DNA from 3 places in the Massilia oculi genome. Region 1 is predicted to be linked to each of the others. Evidence: predicted binding sites of a transcription regulator. Region 1 holds the regulator's gene; each other region holds the start of a gene.
What was found. The regulator sigma-54, encoded in region 1, starts transcription at its own class of promoters, with help from an activator protein. The targets are predictions, from matches to a motif close to TGGCANGNAANCTGCTTT.
Positions count from the first base shown of each region.

Region 1 (7,224 bases):
GCCAGGCTGCTGGAAGCGACCGGCTTCACGGCCGAGCAGTGCGGCTACATCGGCGACGACGTGATCGACCTGCCGCTGTTCGCGCGCGTCGGCTTCGCCGTCGCGGTGCCGACCGGCCACCCCGAGGTGCAGCATCGCGCGCACTACGTCACCAGGAATGGCGGCGGCCGCGGCGCGGTGCGCGAGGTGTGCGACCTCGTGATGCGCGCCCAAGGCACCTACGACCAGGCGCTCGCGCCGTACTTCGCCTGAGGTTATAAAAAATGGCTACCGTCGTCGTCAACAAGCGCACCGCGCACCGCTGGAATCTCCTGGCGATGATCGTGATCGGCACCTTCTTCGCCTTCGGCAGCTTCTGGCTGCTGCAGCTGATGCAGGCGTCCGACATCGACGCCCAGCTCGGCGGGCCGCCGGACGAACCTGACTACATCGTCGAGAATTTTTCGTTCGTGCGCATGACCGAGAATGGCCAGCCGAGCTATCTGGTGTCGGGCAAGCGCCTTGCGCACATTCCGAATGGCGACGTGTCGCACGTCGACGAGCCGGTGCTGCGCGGCGTCGAGCCGGGCCGCCCGCCGATGACGGTGGTCGCGAAGAACGCGCAGATTCATCACCAGGAGCACCGGGTCGAACTGATGGGCGACGTCGACCTGCAGCGTCCCAAGACCGCGCAGAGCGAGGCGCTGCGCGTGCGCAGCCAGGCGCTCACCGTGCTGCCCGATGAAGAAATCGTGAAGACCGATCTGCCGATCGACATGCAACTTGGCGCGTCCACGCTCAAGGGCACCGGCATGGTCGCCAACAATGCGACCCAGCAGATGCACCTGTCCAGCCGCGGCCAGATCGTCTATCCGCCACGCCAGCGCTGATCCTTGAACGACGTGCGCCGCGTGCCAACCCGAGACCCGTTTCCAACCATGAAAAAACTCCTTGCTGCCGCTTTCCTTTCCCTGCTGTCGCTGACCGCGGCCGCCGAGCGCGCCGACTCGCTCAAGCCGGCCACCATCGAATACGACTCCGCCGACGTCGACGGCATCACGGGCACCCGCGTCTTCACCGGCAACGTGGTCCTGACCCGCGGCACGCTGCTGCTCAAGGCCGACCGCGCCGTGGTCAACGAGTCGCCGGAAGGGTATATGAGCGTGACGCTCACCGCGTCCAACGGCAAGCTGACCACCTTCCGCCAGAAGCGTGACGGCGGCCCCGACCTGTGGGTCGAAGGCCAGGCCGAGCGCATCGAGTACGACGAGCGTTCCGAGCTGGTGCGCCTGTACTCGAACGCCCTGATCAAGGAGCTCGAGAATTCGCGCATGACCAACCAGATCACCGGACCTTTCATCTCCTACGACAACCGCAAGGAAGTGGCCACCGTGCGCAACGACGTCAGCGGCCAGACCAAGGCCGGCGGCGGACGCGGCACCCTGATCCTGTCGCCCAAGCGCGCCCCGGCCGGAGGCGCGCAATGACGGCGATCCCGATGGAGCTGGGCGATTGCAGCACCCTGGTCGTCAAGGGCCTGCAGAAAAGCTATGGCAAGCGCCTGGTGGTGCGCGATGTGTCGCTGCAGGTCGAATGCGGTGAAGTGGTCGGCTTGCTGGGTCCGAACGGCGCCGGCAAGACCACGTCGTTCTACATGATCGTCGGCCTGGTGCCGTCGGATGCCGGCTCGATCGACATCAACGGCACCGACATCACCAGCCTGCCGATCCACCGCCGCGCGGTATTGGGCCTGTCCTACCTGCCGCAGGAGGCGTCGGTGTTCCGCAAGCTGACGGTGGAAGAGAACATCCGCGCCGTGCTCGAGCTGCAGAAGGACAACGGCAAGCCGCTGTCGAAAGACCAGATCAACGAGCGCCTCGACACCCTGCTGGCCGACCTGCAGATCGAGAAGCTGCGCGAGAATCCGGCGCTGTCGCTGTCGGGCGGCGAGCGCCGCCGCGTGGAAATCGCGCGCGCGCTGGCGACCAATCCGCGCTTCGTGCTGCTCGACGAACCGTTCGCCGGCGTCGACCCGATCGCCGTGATCGAGATCCAGCGCATCGTGCGCTTCCTGAAGGAGCGCCGGATCGGCGTTTTGATCACCGACCACAACGTGCGCGAGACGCTCGGCATCTGCGACCGCGCCTACATCATCAACCAGGGCGCGGTGCTTGCCTCCGGCCGCCCTGACGACATCATCGCGGACGAGTCGGTCCGCCGCGTGTACCTGGGTGAACACTTCCGCATGTGAGCGACGCCTAGATGAAACAGTCCCTGCAACTTCGCACTTCGCAGCACCTCGCGCTTACGCCGCAACTGCAGCAGTCGATCCGGTTGCTGCAACTGTCGACGCTCGAGCTGCACCAGGAGATCGAGCAGATACTGGGCGATAACCCCTTGCTCGAGCGGCTCGACGATCCGCTCGACCGTTCGGTACGCTTGCTGGCCGATGGCGCGATCAACAATGCGCCCGCCAACGGCGAGGCGCCACCGGCCCCCGGCCAGCAGGCCGAAGGCCAGGACGCGCCGGCGCAGGAGGGCGAGGGTTTCGAGAACGGCGCGGACCACGATCGCTTTGATGCCGACTGGAGCGAAGGCGGCGCGCCATCGTCGGGCGGCGGCGAGGACGAGGACGGCCGCCCGCAACTGGAAGCCTGCGCTATAACCCTGCGCGAACATCTGATGGAGCAGGTGCGCGAAGCCACCTTGTCGGCGCGCGACCGTGCGCTGGCCGAGCTGGTGATCGATGCGCTGGACGACAACGGCTACCTCGAGGAGCCGCTCGACGAGATCCACGCCAGGCTGCCCGAAGAGCTCGGGATCGAGATCGACGAATTGCGCTGCGCGCTGGCGCTGGTGCAGAGCATGGACCCGGTGGGCGTCGGCGCGCGCAGCGCGGCCGAGTGCCTGGCGCTGCAGATCCGGCGCATGCCCGGTGTGCCGCTGGTGACGCGGCGCATGGCGCTGACCATCGTCGAGGGTTACCTGAGCTGGTTCGCCCAGCGCGAATACAGCAAGCTGAAGAAGGCGCTCGACTGCGACGACGAAGACTTGCGCGAGGTGCAGGCCGTGGTGCGCCAATGCAATCCGCACCCGGGCGCGGCGTTTGCCTCGAACGTGTCGGACTACGTGGTGCCGGACGTGATCGTGCGCCGTTCCAAGAGCGGCTGGGCGGTCACCCTGAACCCGGACGTGATGCCGCGCCTGCGCGTGAACAGCCTGTACGCCAGCCTGCTCAAGCAGGGCAAGAGCGAGGCGCAGATGGGCGCGCAGATGCAGGAAGCGAAGTGGCTCATCAAGAATATGCGCCAGCGATTCGACACCATCCTGCGTGTGGCGGAGGCGATCGTCGAGCGCCAGCGCAATTTTTTCTCGCATGGCGCGGTTGCCATGCGGCCCCTTGTTTTACGTGAGATAGCTGATACACTAGGCCTACACGAGAGCACAATTTCTCGTGTCACAACGCAGAAATACATGCTGACCCCGCACGGCATGTTTGAGTTGAAGTATTTCTTCGGCAGCCACGTTGCCACCGAGGCGGGAGGCGAAGCATCCTCGACGGCAATCCGTGCGCTCATCGCACAATTGACAGGAGCAGAAGACCCTAGGAACCCATTGTCCGACAGCAAGATCGCGGAGATGCTCGGGGAACAAGGCATGGTCATCGCGCGCCGGACGGTTGCAAAATACCGTGAAGCCCTCAAGATACCCCCTGTAAGCCTCCGCAAGTCCTTGTAACTGCGCCGTCCACACCCGTCGTGCCTTGTCGCGTTGGTGTGGTCCACACGGTGCAACCTTTTCAAAGGAGTGTGTATGAACCTCACAATCAGTGGCCATCATCTCGAAGTAACCCCCGCCATCCGTGAATACGTTCAGAATAAGCTCGAGCGCATCATTCGCCATTTCGACCAGGTGATCGACACCCACGTCTTCCTGGCCGTCGACAACCTCACTGAAAAAGAAAAAAGGCAGAAAGCAGAGATCAACGTCCAGGTGTCGGGCAAGACCCTGCACGTGGCAAGCGTCGCGCAAGACCTGTACGCCGCGATCGACACGCTGATGGATAAACTGGACCGACAGATCCTCAAACACAAGCAGCAATTGAAAGACCATAGCCGTACCTCGATCAAACGCATGCCGGAAATCGGCGGCGAAGACGCTGCTGTCGCCTGATCAGGCGCAGGGCTCACACTAGCTAAGGGCGTCTGAGGGGACGCCCTTTTTGCATCCAGCGTTTCAGTTCTACCCGAGGCGCGTGTTCGGTAAAATGCAGGTCTCTTCATGATGGATCAACCCATGACCGACCACGTCCTGACCCGCATCGCCAACCGCACCGGCATCATCACACTGGACCGCCCGAAGGCGCTCAATTCGCTGTCGCTCGAGATGGTGCGCGCATTGACCGACATCCTCCTTGGCTGGCGCGACAATGGGCGGGTCGATGCAGTCGTGCTCACCAGCAGCAGCGAGAAGGCCTTGTGCGCGGGCGGCGACATTCGCTTCTTCCATGAAGTCGGACAGAAGGGGCCGACCGGCGGCAGCGCGCTGCTCGAGGATTTCTTTACCGAAGAATACGCGCTGAACCACCTGATCCACTTCTATCCCAAGCCCTATATCGCCATCATGGACGGCGTCGTGATGGGCGGCGGCATGGGCATCGCCCAGGGCGGGCCGGATTGCGGCCTGCGCATCGTGACCGAACGAACGAAGATGGCCATGCCCGAAGTGAACATCGGCCTGTTCCCGGACGTCGGCGGCAGCCACTTCCTGTCGCATGCGCCGGGCCGGCTCGGCAACTACCTGGGCCTGACCGGCCTGACGATCAAGGCCGCCGACGCGCTCTACGTGGGCCTGGCCGACGTGTTCGTGCCCAGCGCCGAGCTGCCGGCCCTGAACGCGTTGATCGAGACGACCGGCGGCGCCGCACTTCCCGCCGCCATCCGCGCCTTCGCCGCGCCGTTCGCGCAAGCGGCAGGCGAGAGCGAGCTGCAGGCCCGGCGCACGCTGGTCGATACCCACTTCGGCGCCGGCTCGGTCGCCGCCATCATGGCCTCGCTCGAACGCGACGAGACGCCGTTTGCGCAGCAAGCCCTGAAGGCGATGCGCCAGCGCTCGCCGCTGTTGATGTGCGTGACCCACGAGCTGCTGGCGCGCGGCGCTGCGCTGTCCGTGGCCGATTGCCTGCGCATGGAGCGCTCGCTGGTGCGCCGCAATTTCGAGCATGGCGAAGTGCTCGAAGGCATACGCGCGCTCGTTATCGACAAGGACAATGCGCCGCAATGGAATCCGCCGGCGCTCGAACAGGTCACGCCCGACATGGTGGCGCGCTTCTTCGAACCGGTGTGGCCTGGTCACGCGCATCCGCTCAGGCATCTCGCATAAGCGGGAGCATGCATATCGATTTTTGCGTGACAGCGCATCGACGAGGTGTGAACATCGGGTCTTCATGACTCGAAAGGAAGACCGATGCGCCTGCGTGCCCTGCTGATCTCGATGACGCTATGCGGCGGCGCCGTCGCGCAAGATTACCAGCCGGCCTTCGATCCGAGCCGGCTCAAGGGCCCGGCCGCAGGGCCGGCCAGCGAGATCATGGTGCTCGGTTCGCCCCACCTGTCGCAACTGCCCAAGACCTTCCAGCCATCGAGCCTGTCCCTGCTGAACGACCGGCTCGCGGGCTGGAAGCCGCAGGCGATCGCGGTCGAGGAGCGTTCCGGGCCGCAGTGCGACTTCATGCACCGCTACGTGGAGCGTTACCGGGAGGCGATCGACAGCTATTGCTGGGACACCGCGCCGGCCAGGGCCGCCACCGGGCTCGATGTCCCGCAAGCCACTGCCGAAGCCGAAAAGCTGCTCGCCGCCTGGCCCGCGGCGCCATCAAGCGCCCAGCGGCGGCGCCTGGCGGCCGTATTCCTGGCCGGTGGCGAATCCACCTCGGCCATGGTCCAGTGGCTGCGTTTGCCCGCCGCCGAGCGCCACGCAGGCGATGGCCTGGATGAGGTCCTGGTCGCCCGGCTGCACCGGCTCGAGGTCCGTCCCGGTGAAAGCGTGATGATCGCGGCGCAGCTGGCGGCCCGCCTGGGGCATGACCGCGTGCATGCGATGGACGACCAGACGGCGGGCCGGCCCTACACCGACCGCAAGGCCGCCGGCGAGGCGATCATGAAGGCCTGGGACAATCCGGCCAACAAGCAGCGCGAGGAACAGGACAAGGTCCTGAAGCAGGAACTGGGCAGCGCCGAAGGCGTGCTGGCGCTGTACCGCGCCTATAACTCGCCGGCCCATGTCGCGGCGACCTTCGAGATCGATTTCGGCGCCGCCATGAACGAGCCGTCGCCGCAGCGCTTCGGCCGCAACTACGTGGGCTACTGGGAAACGCGCAACCTGCGCATGGCGGCGAACATCCGCGACGTGGTGGGCGTGACGCCGGGCACGCGCCTGCTGGTCATCGTCGGGGCGTCTCACAAGGGCTACCTGGAAGCCTACCTGCACCAGATGCACGATGTGCGCTTGGTGGATACGGCGCAGGTGCTGCGTTGATTCGCGCCGCCTGACTGCGCACGACGTCGGGTCGGCGGCACCGCCGCCAACCCTACCGCAGCATTATGCCGCCGGATTCTTCGGCTGCTCCCGGTGCCGCACGATCACGCGCTCGGTATCGGCGAAGTGCGCGCCGAGATGCTCGGCCATGTACACCGAGCGGTGCTGGCCGCCGGTGCAGCCCACCGCCACCGTCAGGTAGCTGCGGTTGTCGGTCTTGAACGACGGCAGCCACTTGGCCACGAAGTTGCGGATGTCGGCCAGCATCTCGATCGCGCTCGGCTGGGCGTCGAGGAAGTCGATCACCGGCTGGTCCTTGCCGGTGAGGGGGCGCAGGGCCAGGTCGTAATACGGGTTCGGGATCGCGCGCACGTCGAACACGAAGTCGGCGTCGAGCGGCACGCCGACCTTGAAGGCGAACGATTCGAAGAACAGGGTCAGCGGCGCATGGGCGACCTCGGCCAGCTCCTTGATCCAGGCGCGCAGTTTATTGGCCGAGAGTTCCGAGGTGTCGATCACGTGGCCCAGGTTCTCGATCGACGACAGGCGCTCGCGCTCTTCGGCGATGCATTCGATCAGGGTGCGGCGCGAGGCCGGGTTCTCGCCCGGGCGCAGCTCGTGCGACAGCGGATGGCTGCGCCGCGTTTCCGAAAAACGCGCGACCAGCGAATGGGTGCTCGAGGTCAGGAACATGACCTTGACCGCATG
Region 1 covers NZ_CP029343.1:2,487,975-2,495,198, reverse strand. Annotated here, with positions in the region: gene DIR46_RS11535 (KdsC family phosphatase) at 1-252, shown strand, start outside; gene lptC (LPS export ABC transporter periplasmic protein LptC) at 264-869, shown strand; gene lptA (lipopolysaccharide transport periplasmic protein LptA) at 918-1,466, shown strand; gene lptB (LPS export ABC transporter ATP-binding protein) at 1,478-2,230, shown strand; gene DIR46_RS11515 (RNA polymerase factor sigma-54) at 2,242-3,717, shown strand; gene hpf (ribosome hibernation-promoting factor, HPF/YfiA family) at 3,793-4,152, shown strand; gene DIR46_RS11505 (enoyl-CoA hydratase/isomerase family protein) at 4,276-5,361, shown strand; gene DIR46_RS11500 (DUF5694 domain-containing protein) at 5,446-6,516, shown strand; gene rapZ (RNase adapter RapZ) at 6,580-7,224, opposite strand, start outside.

Region 2 (7,224 bases), 660 kb from region 1:
GAAGATGGTGATCGCAACCGCCGCAATATTGATGTTGGCGATCTGCTCCATCGAGAGTCCGAATTCGCCCTTGATGACCGGCATCAGCGGCGCGCAGGCGAACCAGGCGAAGAAGCAGACGAAGAAGGCGACCCAGGTGAGGTGGAAGGCGCGCATCGGCGCCCCCTGGAAGGAAAAGAGCTTGATGCTGTCCGCTTTGCTGGCCATTGTTCTTCCTTTAAAAACGAAAAGGCGTCCGCGCTGGCTGCCATGGGCAGTAGCTGCGGACGCCGTTGTCCTGTTGCCGTCCCCGCGTTGGGCCGGCGCTAAGTGAAAATCGTGAAGAGAATCGCCATTGATCCTGTCAGAGGTATGAGCAAGAGGCGTGCCACCGGTGCTTCAGGGAGCGGACGCTGATGAAATGCGTTCGGATGCTGCATTGCGGTGCATCGCTCCCCACGATGATGCACCCGCATGCACCGCGTTCAAGATCCGGATGGTGCGCCGGCCCAGGCATGCGGATCGCTGCCGTCCCATACCCGGCCGTCGAGCAGGGTCGAGCTGCGCATCGGGGTAGCGGGCAGCATCGTGCCGGTGCGTTCGGCCGCCTCGCGGTACAGGTCGATGCGGTTGACCTGGGCCGCCAGCGCCAGATAAGGAGGGGCTTCGCGCAGCAGGCCCCAGCGCCGGTGCTGGGTCATGAACCACATGCCATCCGACAGCCAGGGGAAGTTGACCTCGCCGTCGGCATGGAAGCGCAGGCCGTTGTGGCCGCGCCAGGCGCCTTCCCGATGCTCGTCGATATGGCTGCCGGCCAGGCAGAACTGCAGCGTCTCGCGGCTGGCGTTGACGTAGGCGGGACTGGCCAGCACCTCGGCCGCGGCTTCGCGGTTGGTGCGCGAGGCATCGAGCCAGCGCGCCGCCTCCAGCAGCGCGGCGATCATGGCGCGGCAGGTATTCGGGTGGCTGGCCGCGAAGCCGGCGCGCGTGCCGAGCGCCTTGCCCGGATGGTTCGGCCATACCTGTTCGCTGGACGCGGCTTGCACCCCGGCGCCGTCGCGCTGCGCGCGCTGACCCCACGGCTCGCCGGCGCAAAAGCCATCCATATGGCCGGCGGCCAGGCTGGCCGCCATCTGCCCTGGGGGCACCGTCACCGCCTGGCAATCCACCAGCGGGTCGACGCCATGCGCGGCCAGCCAGTAATACAGGAACATCGCGTGGTTCCCGGTCGGGAAGGTATGGGCCAGGGTGAGCTTGCGCCCTTTCGCGTCGATCTCGCGCTTGAGCAGGCCCGGATCGAGGGCGGCGTTGGCGAGCGCGCGCGACAGCGTGATGTTCTGGCCGTTCTGGTGCAGGTTCATCAACACCGCCATATCGCACTGCTGGGTGCCGATGCCGTTCTGGATGCCGTAGACCATCCCGTACAGCGCATGGGCCGCATCGAGCTGCTGGCCGATCAGGCGGTCGCGCATCGCGGTCCAGGACAGTTCGCGTGTGAGCGCGAAGCGCACCCCGTACCGTTCGTCGAAGCCGAGCACCGACGCCATCACCAGCGGCGCGCAATCGGCCAGCGGCATGAAGCCGATGCGGACGGTCTCGATCTCGGGCCGGTCGGTGCCGGCGATCCAGGCGCCTCTGCCTGCCAATGTCATACGTCTCCTTGTCCTTGTCTGTAGTGAAGCGTGGCCTAGCCGAGCAGGTCTTCCACGTCGATCAGGCGCTGCGCGACTTCCGCCAGCTTCAGGTTCTTGTTCATCGCCAGGGTGCGCAGGCGCTGGTAGGCCTGCTCTTCGGTCAGGCTGTAGCGGTTCATGAGCAGGCCCTTGGCGCGGTCGACGGTCTTGCGCTCCGCCAGCTTCTGGCGCGTGTCGCTCAGCTCATCGAGCAGCTTCTGCTCGCGCCGGAAGCGCGCCAGCGCCACATCCAGCACCGGCTTGACGCGCTCGGCCTGCAGGCCGGCCACGATATAGGCCGAGACGCCGGCGTCCATCGCCGCGTCCATGCTGGCCGGCGCATCGTCCTCGGTGAACAGGACGATCGGACGCCGCGCGTCGCGGGTGGCGATCACGATGTGCTCGAGCACGTCGCGTGCGTCGGACTCGCTGTCGGCGATGATCAGGTCGGGCTGCAGCTGGGCGATGCGCTCGGGCAGGAAGACGTCGGCCGGCAGCGATGCGATCAGGTCGTAGCCCGATTCGAGCAGGCCGATGCGCAGCGCCGTGCTGCGCCGCGTCTGCGCGGCCTGGGCGGCGTCCGGATCGGTGCCGGGCGCTGTTGCGGAAAGCACGACGACGATCCGCAGATGTGGTGAAGCACTGTCTCGCGATTTCATATGCTTACGATATGCAAGATTCGCACCAGGCGCGAGCATCGCCAATGGCCCATGCCCTTCTTATGCGGAACGCCTTGCCCGAGATATTCGCATATCGAATGTCTTGCATGAGAGCAACTTAATAATCATTCACAGAATGAATCGCGGGAATCACAAATCTAAAGTTTGTTTATGATGAGGACGCCCCTATACTGCAACGCAACATCGAAGTATTTATCTCAGGGGAACAATCATGACTGCAGCCATCCAACGCACCAGCTTCTTCGCGGCAGCCATCTCGGCCATCCGCAGCTTCTCGCAAGATCTGTACGTCGCCCACGGCGGCTACGCTCCGGCAGTGCGGGGTTGATCATGCACCCGCTCGAATACGTCACCATCGCCCTGGCCGTCGTCGCCGTGGCAGCCCGCGTCGCGATGTTCCTGCCGCGTCCGCCAAAAGGTCCGTTCAAGGCCATGTAATACAGGGACGCATTGCGGTGCGTCACTGCCGCGATATCCGCTCCGCATCGGGCGCCGGCCATACTTACGTACCGCCGGCGCTTGTCTTTACAGCAAAAAAAACCTGTCACATCTCGCGGTCCTGATGAATGCCTGCGCTAGAATGCATGCGCATTTCTGGCAAGCATTGCTGGCAAGTACGCCATTTCTTCACTCATCAGACCCACCATGCGAACACCTGCACTTACCCTGTTTGCGGCCTCCTTCGCCGCACTGATCGCGCTGCCGGCGGCGGCTTCCACTCCAATCACCCTCGACCAGGCGATGAGCCATCCAGACTGGATCGGCACCCCGGTGGAAGACGCCTGGTTCAGCTGGGACGGCAAGCAGGTGTACTACAAGCAGAAACGCACCGGCTCGCCGGTGCGTGACGTGTTCCAGGTCGCGGCGGGCAAGGCCCAGCTGGTCAAGGACGCCGATCTGCCGAAGATCGACAGCGCCGACGTCGTCTACAACCGCAACAACAGCCGCATGCTGGTCCTGCGCAACAACGACCTGTTCGAGCGCGACCTCAAGTCGGGCCAGCTGGTCCAGGTCACCCGCGGCGCCAGCCGCATCACCGCCGCCCAGTACACGGCGGACGAGCGCGCGGTCCAGTACCGCGTCGGCAACGACTGGTATGTGTGGGACCGTGCCAGCCGTGTCACCGGCCCGGCCGCCCTGCCGCGCGCCGCCAAGGACCCGAACGCGCCCGAGGACGATCCCTACCGTTCGACCGAGCTGCGCCTGATCGAGCACCTCAAGCGCCAGAAGGATGACCGCGACGCCCTGCGCGCGCGCACCGACGAACTGCGCCGCGCCGACGCCTCGATGGCGCCGAACCCGGTCTACCTGGGCGACAAGGTCACCATCGAAGGCAGTTCGCTGTCGCCCGACGGCCGCTGGCTGCTGGTGGTCACCGCCGCCAAGGGCGCCGACAAGGGCCGCGCCGGCAAGATGCCGCGCTACGTGAACGAGTCGGGCTACGAGGAGACCGAAGACGTGCGCACCCGCGTCGGCCGCAACATGCCGGTGCCGCATGCACTGAAGCTGGTCGACCTGCGCACCAACAAGGTGCAGGACATCGCCTTCGACGCGCTCCCGGGCGTCAATGTCGATCCGCTGGCCGAGCTGCGCGCCGCCGCTAAAAAAGATCCGCTGAAGGGCAACCGCCCGGTGGTCGTCTCGGGCGGGCGCAACGCGATCGACTGGAGCGCCAACGGCGCCAACGTCGCCGTCATGCTGCGCGCAGTCGACAACAAGGACCGCTGGATCGCCAGCGTCGACCTGGGCGCCGCGAAACTGAAGCCCCTGCACCGCCTGAGCGACGGCGCCTGGGTCAACTACGACAACGCCGAATTCGGCTGGCTGCCGGACAACCGCACGCTGTGGTACCTGTCGGAGGAAAGCGGCTACTCGCACCTGTACACCAAGGACAGCGCCAGCGCCGCCGCGCCGCGCGCCCTCACCACCGGCAAGTGGGAAGCCAGCGACGTGCGCTGGACCTATGACGGCAGCACCGCCTACATGCTGTGCAACCGCGAGACGCCGGGCGACTACGAAGTCTGCGCCGTGAAAGCGAATGGCGCGAATGGTGCAACCGAGGTCCGCGAAGTGACCAGGCTCGATGGCGTCGAGAAGTTCGCCCTGTCGCCGGACGAGAAGAAGCTGCTGGTGCACTGGTCGTCCAGCTACACCCCGATCCAGATCGCGACCGTGCCAGTCTCGGGCGGCGAAGCGAGCAAGCTGACCGACACCCGTACGCCGGAATTCAAGGCGCGCGAGTGGATCCAGCCGCAGTACGTGGCCGTGCCTTCCAGCGCCGGCGGCGATCCGGTGTGGGCAAAGCTGTATCGTCCGGCCCAGCTCGAGCCGGGCAGGAAGTATCCGGTCGTGATGTTCGTGCACGGCGCCGGCTACCTGCAGAACGTCAGCAAGCGTTATCCGAACTACTTCCGCGAGCAGATGTTCCACAACCTGCTGGTGCAGAACGGCTACGTGGTGCTGGACATGGACTACCGCGCCTCGAAAGGCTACGGCAGCAAGTGGCGCACCGCGATCTATCGCCAGATGGGCCATCCGGAACTGGAAGACTACATCGACGGCGTCAAGTACATGGTGAACCAGCACCAGGGCGACGCCGCCAACGTCGGCATCTATGGCGGCAGCTACGGCGGCTTCATGACCTTCATGGCCCTGATGCGCGCACCGGACACCTTCAAGGCCGGCGCCGCGCTGCGCCCGGTGACCGACTGGACCACCTACAACCACGAGTACACCGCCAACATCCTGAACACCCCGGACATCGATCCGGAGGCGTACAAGAAGTCGTCGCCGATCGAATACGCGCAGAACCTGAAGGGCCACCTCTTGATCTCGCACGGCATGATCGACGATAACGTGTTCTACCAGGACTCGGTGCGCATGGCGCAGCGTCTGATCGAGATGAAGAAGGACAAGTGGGAAATGGCGAGCTATCCGCTGGAGCGTCACGGCTATGTGCAGCCGGAGGCGTGGTATGACCAGTATCGCCGGATTCATGAGCTGTTCGAGCGGTCGCTCAAGCAGAAGTAATCCGCACCGCTGACACGTCGTTCCCGCGCAGGCGGGAACCCAAGTCATTTAGCGCGCCACATAGTCAAGCGAAGTGGCAACGCTGAACACTGAGGTTCCCGCCTCCGCGGGAACGACGTTTTCAAGCCGACGATTGAATCGGGGGTGGCGGTATTTCAGGACCGCGGACCGAGAAAATCGAGCAGGGTCAGCGCCACCACCTTGGTCGCCTTGCGCAAGTCTTCCAGCAGCAACCGCTCGTCCGCCTTCTTGGCGTTCGACTCCTCCACCGTGCGCGGCCCGGCGCCATACAGCACGGCCGGGATGCCATGTTCGCCGTACAGCCGCGCATCGGCATACAGCGGCGTGCCATGCGCGGGAATCTCCTCGCCCATGATGGTGCGGCCATGGCGCTGCAAACTCTCCACCAGCGGCGCCACGCCCGGCAAGGGCCGCAGCGCCTGCGACAGCAGCAGGCGCCGGATCTCGAGGCGGATGCCGGGCAAGCCGCGCACCGCTTCCCCGACCAGAGCGCGCACCTGCGCCTCCACCGCCGCCGGATCTTCTTCGGGGATCATGCGCCGGTCCATCCTTAACACCACCCTCCCCGGCACCACATTGGTATTGGTCCCGCCATCGATGCGGCCGACGATCATGGTCGGCGAGCCGATGCCTGCCACGGCGCTGCGGATCTTCTTCAACGCCGGCAGCTCGCCATAGATCGCGCTCAGCACTTTCGTGGCGGCCTGCAGGGCGTCGACCGCGGTCTCGGGCATCGCGCCATGGCCCGCCCTGCCGTGCACGGTTACTTCCAGCTGCAGGCACGCGTTGTGGGCGGTGACGATGCCGTAGCCGAAGCCGGCCGCGATCACGTAGTCGGGTCGCGTCAGGCCCTGGTTCAGCAGCCAGCCCGGCCCCAGCAGGCCGCCGACTTCCTCGTCGTAGGTGAAGTGCAGCTCGACCGCGCCCGATAACGGTAGGCCCAGCGCCTCCAGCGCGCGGGTCGCGAACACATAGGTGGCGAAGTCGCTTTTCGAGACTGCCGCCGCGCGCCCATACAGGTAGCCGTCCTCGATCACGGCGCCGTAGGGCGGTTTGGTCCAGCCCTCACCGGGCGGCACCACGTCGCCGTGGGCATTCAGCGCCAGCGTGGGGCCGTCCCCTCCATACCGGCGGCGCACGATCAGGTTGGTGATGCTCTCCAGGCCGTGGTCCCGCACGTCCTGCGCCGGCACCGCATGACGCTCGACCGGCCAGCCGGCACGTTCAAGCATGTCCGCCACCGCCTCGGCATGCGGCGCGTTGTTCCCCGGCGGCGTATCGGTCGGGATCCGCACCACCTCCTGCAAGAAGGCGACCTGCTCGTCGAAGTGCGCGTCGATCCAGTCGGTAAGACGCTGGTGCAAGGGATTGTTCATGGCGCTTTTCCTGTGCCGGCGCCGGCTTCGAACCAGGCCCCCACCTGGGCGCGTTCGGCATCGGTCATATGGGTGAGATTGGCCAGCGGCATGGCTTTCAGTTGCACCGTCTGCTGGTAGATGCGGGCCGCATGCTGGCTCACCAGCTCCGGCGTGTCGAGTATCACCCCGCCCGGCGCCGCCGCGAAGCCGGCTTGCGTCGGCTGCTGCGCGTGGCAGGACACGCAGCGCTGCTCCATGATCGTGCGCACCGTGGCGAAGCGCGCGGCGGCATCCACGCCGGCCGCCACTGCCGGATCGGCACTGGCGCGCGGCCCTGGGGCCAGCACGACCGCCAATGCCAGCAGCAGCGCCACGCCCGCGGCCGGATACCGCCACTCGATGCGGCCCTTGTGGCGCAGGTTGAAGAAGTGGCGGATCAGCACCCCTGCCAGCATGATCGCGCCCAGCACGGCCCAGGCATGC
Region 2 covers NZ_CP029343.1:1,823,843-1,831,066, forward strand. Annotated here, with positions in the region: gene DIR46_RS08450 (MFS transporter) at 1-207, opposite strand, end outside; gene DIR46_RS08455 (CmpA/NrtA family ABC transporter substrate-binding protein) at 465-1,631, opposite strand; gene DIR46_RS08460 (ANTAR domain-containing response regulator) at 1,667-2,311, opposite strand; gene DIR46_RS08465 (S9 family peptidase) at 2,978-5,362, shown strand; gene DIR46_RS08470 (M20/M25/M40 family metallo-hydrolase) at 5,518-6,759, opposite strand; gene DIR46_RS08475 (urate hydroxylase PuuD) at 6,756-7,224, opposite strand, start outside.
Region 2: a site for sigma-54 is predicted at 2,322-2,339, ahead of DIR46_RS08460 (ANTAR domain-containing response regulator). Genes of this name have one in related genera too.

Region 3 (7,224 bases), 1.3 Mb from region 1:
TCGACGATCACGGCCTTGCTGGTGCTGGAGGTGGCGCCGCCCATGCCGTCGATCTGCTTGCCGTAGGGGTCGGGGCTGCCGATCACGCGCAGCAGCAAGGCGTCGCGCGCGGCGCCAGGCGTGCGGCACGCTTCGGGCAGGTCTTGCAGCTTGAAGAACACGCCTTTGCTGGTGCCGCCGCGCATATAGGTGGCGGGGATCCTGATTTGTGGGGTATGGGGCATCGTGCGGTTCTCCATCATGCCGCCGCCTTCGGCGCCGACGATTCCAGGAAGTCCTGTGCGAAGCGCTGCAGCACCCCGCCCGCTTCATAGATGGCGACCTCCTCGGCCGTATCGAGGCGGCAGGTCACCACGACCTCGAGCTGTTCTCCGTTCCTGCGATGGATCACCAGCGTGAGGTCGGCGCGCGGCGTGCGCTCGCCCACCACGTCGAAGGTCTCGGTGCCGTCGATGCCGAGCGTGATGCGATTCATGCCGGGCTTGAACTCGAGTGGCAGCACGCCCATGCCCACCAGGTTCGTGCGGTGGATGCGCTCGAAACCTTCGGCCACGATCGCTTCCACGCCCGCCAGGCGCACGCCCTTGGCCGCCCAGTCGCGCGACGAGCCCTGTCCATAGTCGGCGCCGGCCACGACGATCAGCGGCTGCTTGCGCTCCATATAATGCTCGATCGCTTCCCACATGCGGGTCACCTCGCCCGACGGCTCGATGCGCGCCAGCGAGCCGGCAATCACATTGCCCATGCCATCCTTGACCATCTCGTTCTTCAGGGTCGGATTGGCGAAGGTCGCGCGCTGCGCCGTCAGGTGGTCGCCACGGTGGGTGGCGTAGGAATTGAAGTCTTCTTCCGGCAAGCCCATCTTCGCCAGGTACTCGCCGGCGGCCGAGTCGAGCAGGATGGCGTTCGATGGCGACAGGTGGTCGGTGGTGATGTTGTCGCCCAGGACCGCCAGCGGGCGCATCCCGCGCAGGGTGCGCTCGCCCGCCAGCGCGCCTTCCCAGTACGGCGGACGGCGGATATAGGTGCTCTGCGCACGCCAGTCGTACAGCGGACTCACCGAGGCGCCATCGTCGACCACGCGCGCGAACATCGGCGTATACACCTTGCGGAACTGCTCGGGCTTGACGCTGGCGGCGACCACGGCGTCGATTTCTTCGTCCGATGGCCACAGGTCGGCCAGGCGGATCTCCTTGCCGGCGGCGTCCAAGCCCAGCACGTCCTTCTCGATGTCGAAGCGGATGGTACCGGCGATCGCATACGCCACCACCAGCGCCGGCGAGGCCAGGAAGGCCTGCTTGGCATACGGGTGGATGCGGCCGTCGAAGTTGCGGTTGCCAGACAGGACGGCGGTGGCATACAGGTCGCGCTCGATGATCTCCTGCTGGATGGCCGGGTCGAGCGCGCCGCTCATGCCGTTGCAGGTGGTGCAGGCAAACGCCACGACGCCGAAGCCCAGCTGGTCCAGCTCGGGCGTGAGGCCGGCTTCGTCCAGGTAAAGGGCGACGGCTTTCGACCCCGGCGCGAGCGAACTCTTGACCCAGGGCTTGCGCAGCAGGCCGGCGCGGTTGGCGTTGCGCGCCAGCAGGCCGGCGGCGATCATGTTGCGCGGGTTGCTGGTGTTGGTGCAGCTGGTGATGGCGGCGATGATCACGGCGCCGTCGGGCATCCGGCCTGGTTCATCTTCCACCCGATTCGCGGCCGGGTGGGCGATGCCGCGCGCCGCCAGTTCCGAGGTCGGCACGCGCTTGTGCGGATTCGACGGCCCGGCGATATTGCGCACCACGCTGGACAGGTCGAAGCTCAGGGTGCGTTCGTACTGGGCTGTTTTGAGGCTGTCGGCCCACAGGCCGGCCTGTTTCGCATAGGTCTCGACCAGGTGCACAGTCTCGTCCTCGCGGCCGGTCAGGCGCAGATACTTGATGGTCTGCTCGTCGATATAGAACATCGCGGCGGTGGCGCCGAATTCCGGCGCCATGTTCGAGATCGTGGCGCGGTCGCCCAGGGTGAGTGCGGCTGCACCCTCGCCATGGAACTCGAGGTAGCTCGATACGACCTTCGACTTGCGCAGGAATTCGGTCAGCGCCAGCACGGTATCGGTGGCGGTGATGCCGGGACCGGGCCGGCCGGTCAACTCGACGCCGACGATGTCGGGCAGGCGCATGTAGGAGGCGCGGCCCAGCATCACGCTTTCGGCCTCCAGCCCGCCGACGCCGATCGCGATCACGCCCAGCGCGTCGACCATCGGCGTGTGCGAGTCGGTGCCGACCAGCGTGTCCGGATAGGCCACGCCGTTCTCCACCTGGATCACGGGCGACATGCGTTCCAGGTTGATCTGGTGCAGGATGCCGTTGCCGGGCGGGATCACGTCGACGTTCTGGAAGGCCTTCTTGGTCCAGTCGATGAAGTGGAAGCGGTCTTCGTTGCGGCGATCCTCGATCGCGCGGTTCTTGGCAAAGGCATCAGGGTCGAAGCCGCCGCATTCGACGGCCAGCGAGTGGTCGACCACCAGCTGGGTCGGCACCACCGGATTGACCAAGGCCGGGTCGCCCCCTTGCAGCGCAATGGCGTCGCGCAGGCCGGCCAGGTCGACCAGGGCGGTCTGGCCCAGGATGTCGTGGCACACCACGCGCGCCGGGAACCAGGGGAAATCGAGCTCGCGCTTGCGTTCGATGATCTGCCGGAGCGAGTCGTTCATGCAGGCTGGATCGCAGCGGCGCACGAGGTTCTCGGCCAGCACGCGCGAGGTGTAGGGCAAGGTGTCGTAGGCGCCGGGCTGGATGGCGTCGACCGCGGCGCGCGTGTCGAAATACTCCAGGTCGGTGCCTGGCAGGGGTTTCAGGTGGTTGGTATTCATGATACAGCTCAATATATAAGTTAACCGTGAAACCGTCATCCCCGCGAAGGCGGGGATCCAAGTCAAGCGCGCATGGCAACGATCGCCCTTCTGGCCTGCGAACTGACTTGGGTTCCCGCCTACGCGGGAACGACGTGCGAGATGCTGTAGTGCTGAATAAGTTACTTACGCTCGGCCAGCGGCACGAATTGCAGGTCTTCCGGACCGACGTAGTTCGCGCTCGGGCGGATGATCTTGTTGTCGATGCGCTGCTCGATCACGTGGGCGGCCCAGCCCGAAGTGCGCGAGATGACGAACAGCGGCGTGAACATGGCGGTCGGCACGCCCATCATGTGGTACGACACGGCCGAGAACCAGTCCAGGTTCGGGAACATCTTTTTCACTTCCCACATCACCGACTCCAGGCGTTCGGCGATGTCGAACATCTTCATCGAACCGGCATCGAGAGACAGCGAGCGCGCCACTTCCTTGATCACCTTGTTGCGCGGGTCCGAGATCGTGTACACCGGATGGCCGAAGCCGATCACGACTTCCTTGTTGGCCATGCGGTTGCGGATGTCGGCCTCGGCTTCGTCGGCGTTTTCATAACGCTTCTGGATGTCGAGCGCTACTTCGTTGGCGCCGCCGTGCTTCGGACCGCGCAGCGCGCCGATGGCGCCGGTGATGGCCGAGTGCATGTCGGAACCGGTGCCGGCGACCACGCGCGCGGTGAAGGTCGAGGCATTGAATTCGTGCTCGGCATACAGGATCAGCGAGGTGTGCATCGCCTGCACCCAGGATTCGCTCGGCTTGAAGCCGTGCAGCAGGTGCAGGAAGTGGCCGCCGATCGAATCGTCGTCGGTTTCCACGTCGATGCGGCGGCCAGCATGGCTGTAGTGGTACCAGTACAGCAGCATCGAGCCGAACGAGGCCATCAGGCGATCGGCGATGTCGCGCGCGCCGGCGATGTTGTGGTCGTCCTTCTCCGGCAGCACGCAGCCGAGGGTCGACACGCCGGTGCGCATCACGTCCATCGGATGGGCGCCGGCCGGCAGCGCTTCGAGCGCGCTTTTCACCGCCTGCGGCAGGCCGCGCAGCGACTTCAGCTTGGCTTTATAACCGCGCAGCTCGGCCTCGTTCGGCAGCTTGCCGTGCACCAGCAGATAGGCGATTTCCTCGAATTCGCAGGCATCGGCCACGTCCAGGATATCGTAGCCGCGGTAGTGCAGGTCGTTGCCCGATTTGCCGACCGAGCACAGCGCGGTATTGCCGGCGGCGACGCCGGACAGGGCCACGGATTTCTTCGGCTTGAAGGTTGGGGTTTCGTTGTTGGTGGTGCTCATGTCCTGGTCTCCTGATTACTTGGCTTTGTTCTGGGCGAACAGCGCGTCGAGCTTCTGTTCGTAGCGATGGTAGTCGATGCGGTCGTACAGTTCGGCGCGGGTCTGCATGGTGTCGAGCACGTTCTGCTGGGTGCCGTCGCGACGGATCGCGGTGTACACGTTCTCGGCCGCCTTGTTCATCGCGCGGAAGGCCGACAGCGGATACAGCACCAGGCCGACACCGGCGCCCTTCAATTCGTCGACGGTGAACAGCGGCGTGGAACCGAATTCGGTGATATTGGCCAGCACCGGCACCTTGACCGCGTCGGCGAACTGCTTGTACATCTCCAGGCTCGTCATTGCCTCGGGGAAGATCATGTCGGCGCCGGCTTCCACGCACGCCACGGCGCGCTCGATGGCGGCGTCCAGCCCGTCCACGGCCAGCGCGTCGGTGCGCGCCATGATCACGAACTCGTCGTACGGACGGGCATCGGCGGCGGCCTTGATGCGGTCGACCATCTCGTCCTTGCTGACGATTTCCTTGCCCGGACGGTGGCCGCAGCGCTTGGCGCCGACCTGGTCTTCGATGTGGCAGGCGGCGGCGCCGGCCTTGGCCAGGGTGCGCACCGTACGCGCCACGTTGAAGGCCGAGGCGCCGAAACCGGTGTCGACGTCGACCAGCAGCGGCAGGTCGCACACATCGGTGATGCGGCGCACGTCGATCAGGACGTCGTCCAGGTTCGAGATGCCGAGATCCGGCAAACCCAGCGAACCCGCCGCGACCCCGCCGCCCGACAGGTAGATCGCCTTGAAGCCGGCACGCTGGGCCAGCAGGGCGTGGTTGGCGTTGATGGCGCCGACCACTTGCAAAGGGGATTCTTCCTGCATTGCCTTGCGGAATGCGGCGCCGGCGGAGAGCTTGGTCATGCGGTGTCCTTTCAGATGCGGTTGTTGTCTGGATTGGTATTGCAAACCGCGTGCCAGCCCTGTTCATCATGGCTAAACAGCATTCATTTTCCATTGTATTCAAACACTTAGACTGCATTACCGCGCACGCCCGCGCCTGCCGTCGAGGCTCCATCGTTTCATACTGAAACGGCGGGATGCAACGCGTGAAACAATTAAGGCCAGCTTAAAGGCACTACGATCTGAACGAGTGGCTTGACATATCGGGATATCCCGATATACTGGAATCCATGGAACTGCTCGATGTCTTCAAAGCCCTCTCGAACCGCACACGCCTCGACATTTTGAAAGGCTTGAAGGATCCCGAGAACCATTTCCCTCCGCAGGATGAGGGCGATGTGCACACGGTTGGCGTCTGTGTCAGCAGCATCCAGGAAGGTGTCGGCCTGTCCCAGTCGACCGTGTCCGATTATCTCGCGACGCTGCAAAGAGCCGGCCTGGTGGAAGTCAGGCGCATTGGCCAGTGGACGTACTACAAGCGCAATGAGGCAGCCATCAGTGCGCTCGCCGAGATCATCGGCAAAGAGCTATAAATTTTTTTGCCAGTAAATATCGATAATTCCCGATATCCCTTTTTAACGAAACGAGGAAACAATCATGAAAGCTCAAGTGCTCACTTCTTTTGGCGGCCCGGAATCGTTCGAACTGCGCGACGTCCAAAAACCCGTACCGCAGGCCGGCCAGGTGCTGGTGCGTGTGCAGGCAACCTCCATCAATCCCCTCGACTATCAGGTGCGCCGCGGCGACTACGCCGACCTGGTGCCGCTGCCGGGCATCACCGGTCACGACGTCTCGGGCGTGGTCGAGCAAGTCGGACCGGGCGTGACCGCGTTCGCGCCGGGCGACGAAGTCTGGTACACCCCGCAAATCTTCGATGGTCCCGGAAGCTATGCCGAATACCATGTCGCCAACGAGAGCATCGTCGGCAGGAAGCCCGCGTCGCTCACCCATCTCGAGGCCGCCAGCCTGACCCTCGTCGGCGGCACCGCCTGGGAAGCGCTCGCCGTCCGTGCACAGCTGAAAGCCGGGGAAAGCGTCCTGATCCATGGCGGCGCGGGCGGAGTGGGACACGTCGTGATCCAGGTCGCCAAGGCCATGGGCGCCCGCGTGTTCACCACGGTAAAGGAAGAGAACTTCGCGTTCGCACGCTCCCTGGGCGCCGACGTGGTCATCGATTACACGAAAGAGGACTATGTCGAGGCCATCGTGCGCGAGACCGGTGGCCACGGCGTCGACGTGGTGTTCGACACCATCGGCGGCGACACCTTGACGCGCAGCCCCGACGTGCTGGCGCAGCTCGGCCGCGTGGTGTCGATCGTGGACATCGCGATACCGCAGAACCTGATCCAGGCCTGGGGCAAGAATGCGAGCTACCACTTCGTCTTCACCCGCCAGAACCGCGGCAAGCTCGACGAACTGAGCGCCTTGATCGAGCGCGGCCAGCTGAGGCCCCACGTCGGCGCCGTCTACTCGCTGGCCGACATCCCGCTTGCGCATGCGCGGCTGGAAAGCCGTGACAACGGCCTCAGGGGGAAGATCGCGATCGCGGTGGGGCCGCTGGCCGATCGCACGAGCGCGCAAGCCTGAACCGGTTGATTCACGTCGAAAGGAACGTCATGGTTTACGAAATCGCCACCCTGCTCGTCCGGCCTGAACACACCGACGCGTTCAGACATGCATTTGCCGACGTCGCTCACCTGCTGACCCGCGCGAAGGGTTATCGGGGCCATTTGCTGGCGCCCGGGATCGAGCTGCCGCAACAGTTCACGCTCATCGTGCGCTGGCAGACACTGGAAGATCACACCCCACGCTTCGAAACGAGCGACGACCACCAGCTGTTCATGGCGGGCTTGCAGGACTATCTCGCGGGCGAACCCGCCGTCCGCCACATCGAAGGTGCGGCCTTCAGCCTCGAGCCGTGGGACGCGACGTCGGGCAAATAAAAAAGGGCGGCCCTTTCAGGCCGCCCCTTTTTGATACTCAACGACGGTTCAGTGCGCCGACGCGCCCGCCGCACCGATACCGGTCTCGGCGCGCACTTCCTGCGCCTCGAAGCCGGCGCGGTCGATGCGTGCGCGCGGGCCCTTGTCGGTGATCGAG
Region 3 covers NZ_CP029343.1:1,161,349-1,168,572, forward strand. Annotated here, with positions in the region: gene prpF (2-methylaconitate cis-trans isomerase PrpF) at 1-224, opposite strand, end outside; gene acnD (Fe/S-dependent 2-methylisocitrate dehydratase AcnD) at 239-2,857, opposite strand; gene prpC (bifunctional 2-methylcitrate synthase/citrate synthase) at 3,019-4,179, opposite strand; gene prpB (methylisocitrate lyase) at 4,195-5,085, opposite strand; gene DIR46_RS05415 (ArsR/SmtB family transcription factor) at 5,355-5,657, shown strand; gene DIR46_RS05420 (zinc-dependent alcohol dehydrogenase family protein) at 5,722-6,711, shown strand; gene DIR46_RS05425 (antibiotic biosynthesis monooxygenase family protein) at 6,741-7,067, shown strand; gene DIR46_RS05430 (cation acetate symporter) at 7,116-7,224, opposite strand, start outside.
Region 3: a site for sigma-54 is predicted at 5,124-5,141, ahead of prpB (methylisocitrate lyase). Genes of this name have one in related genera too.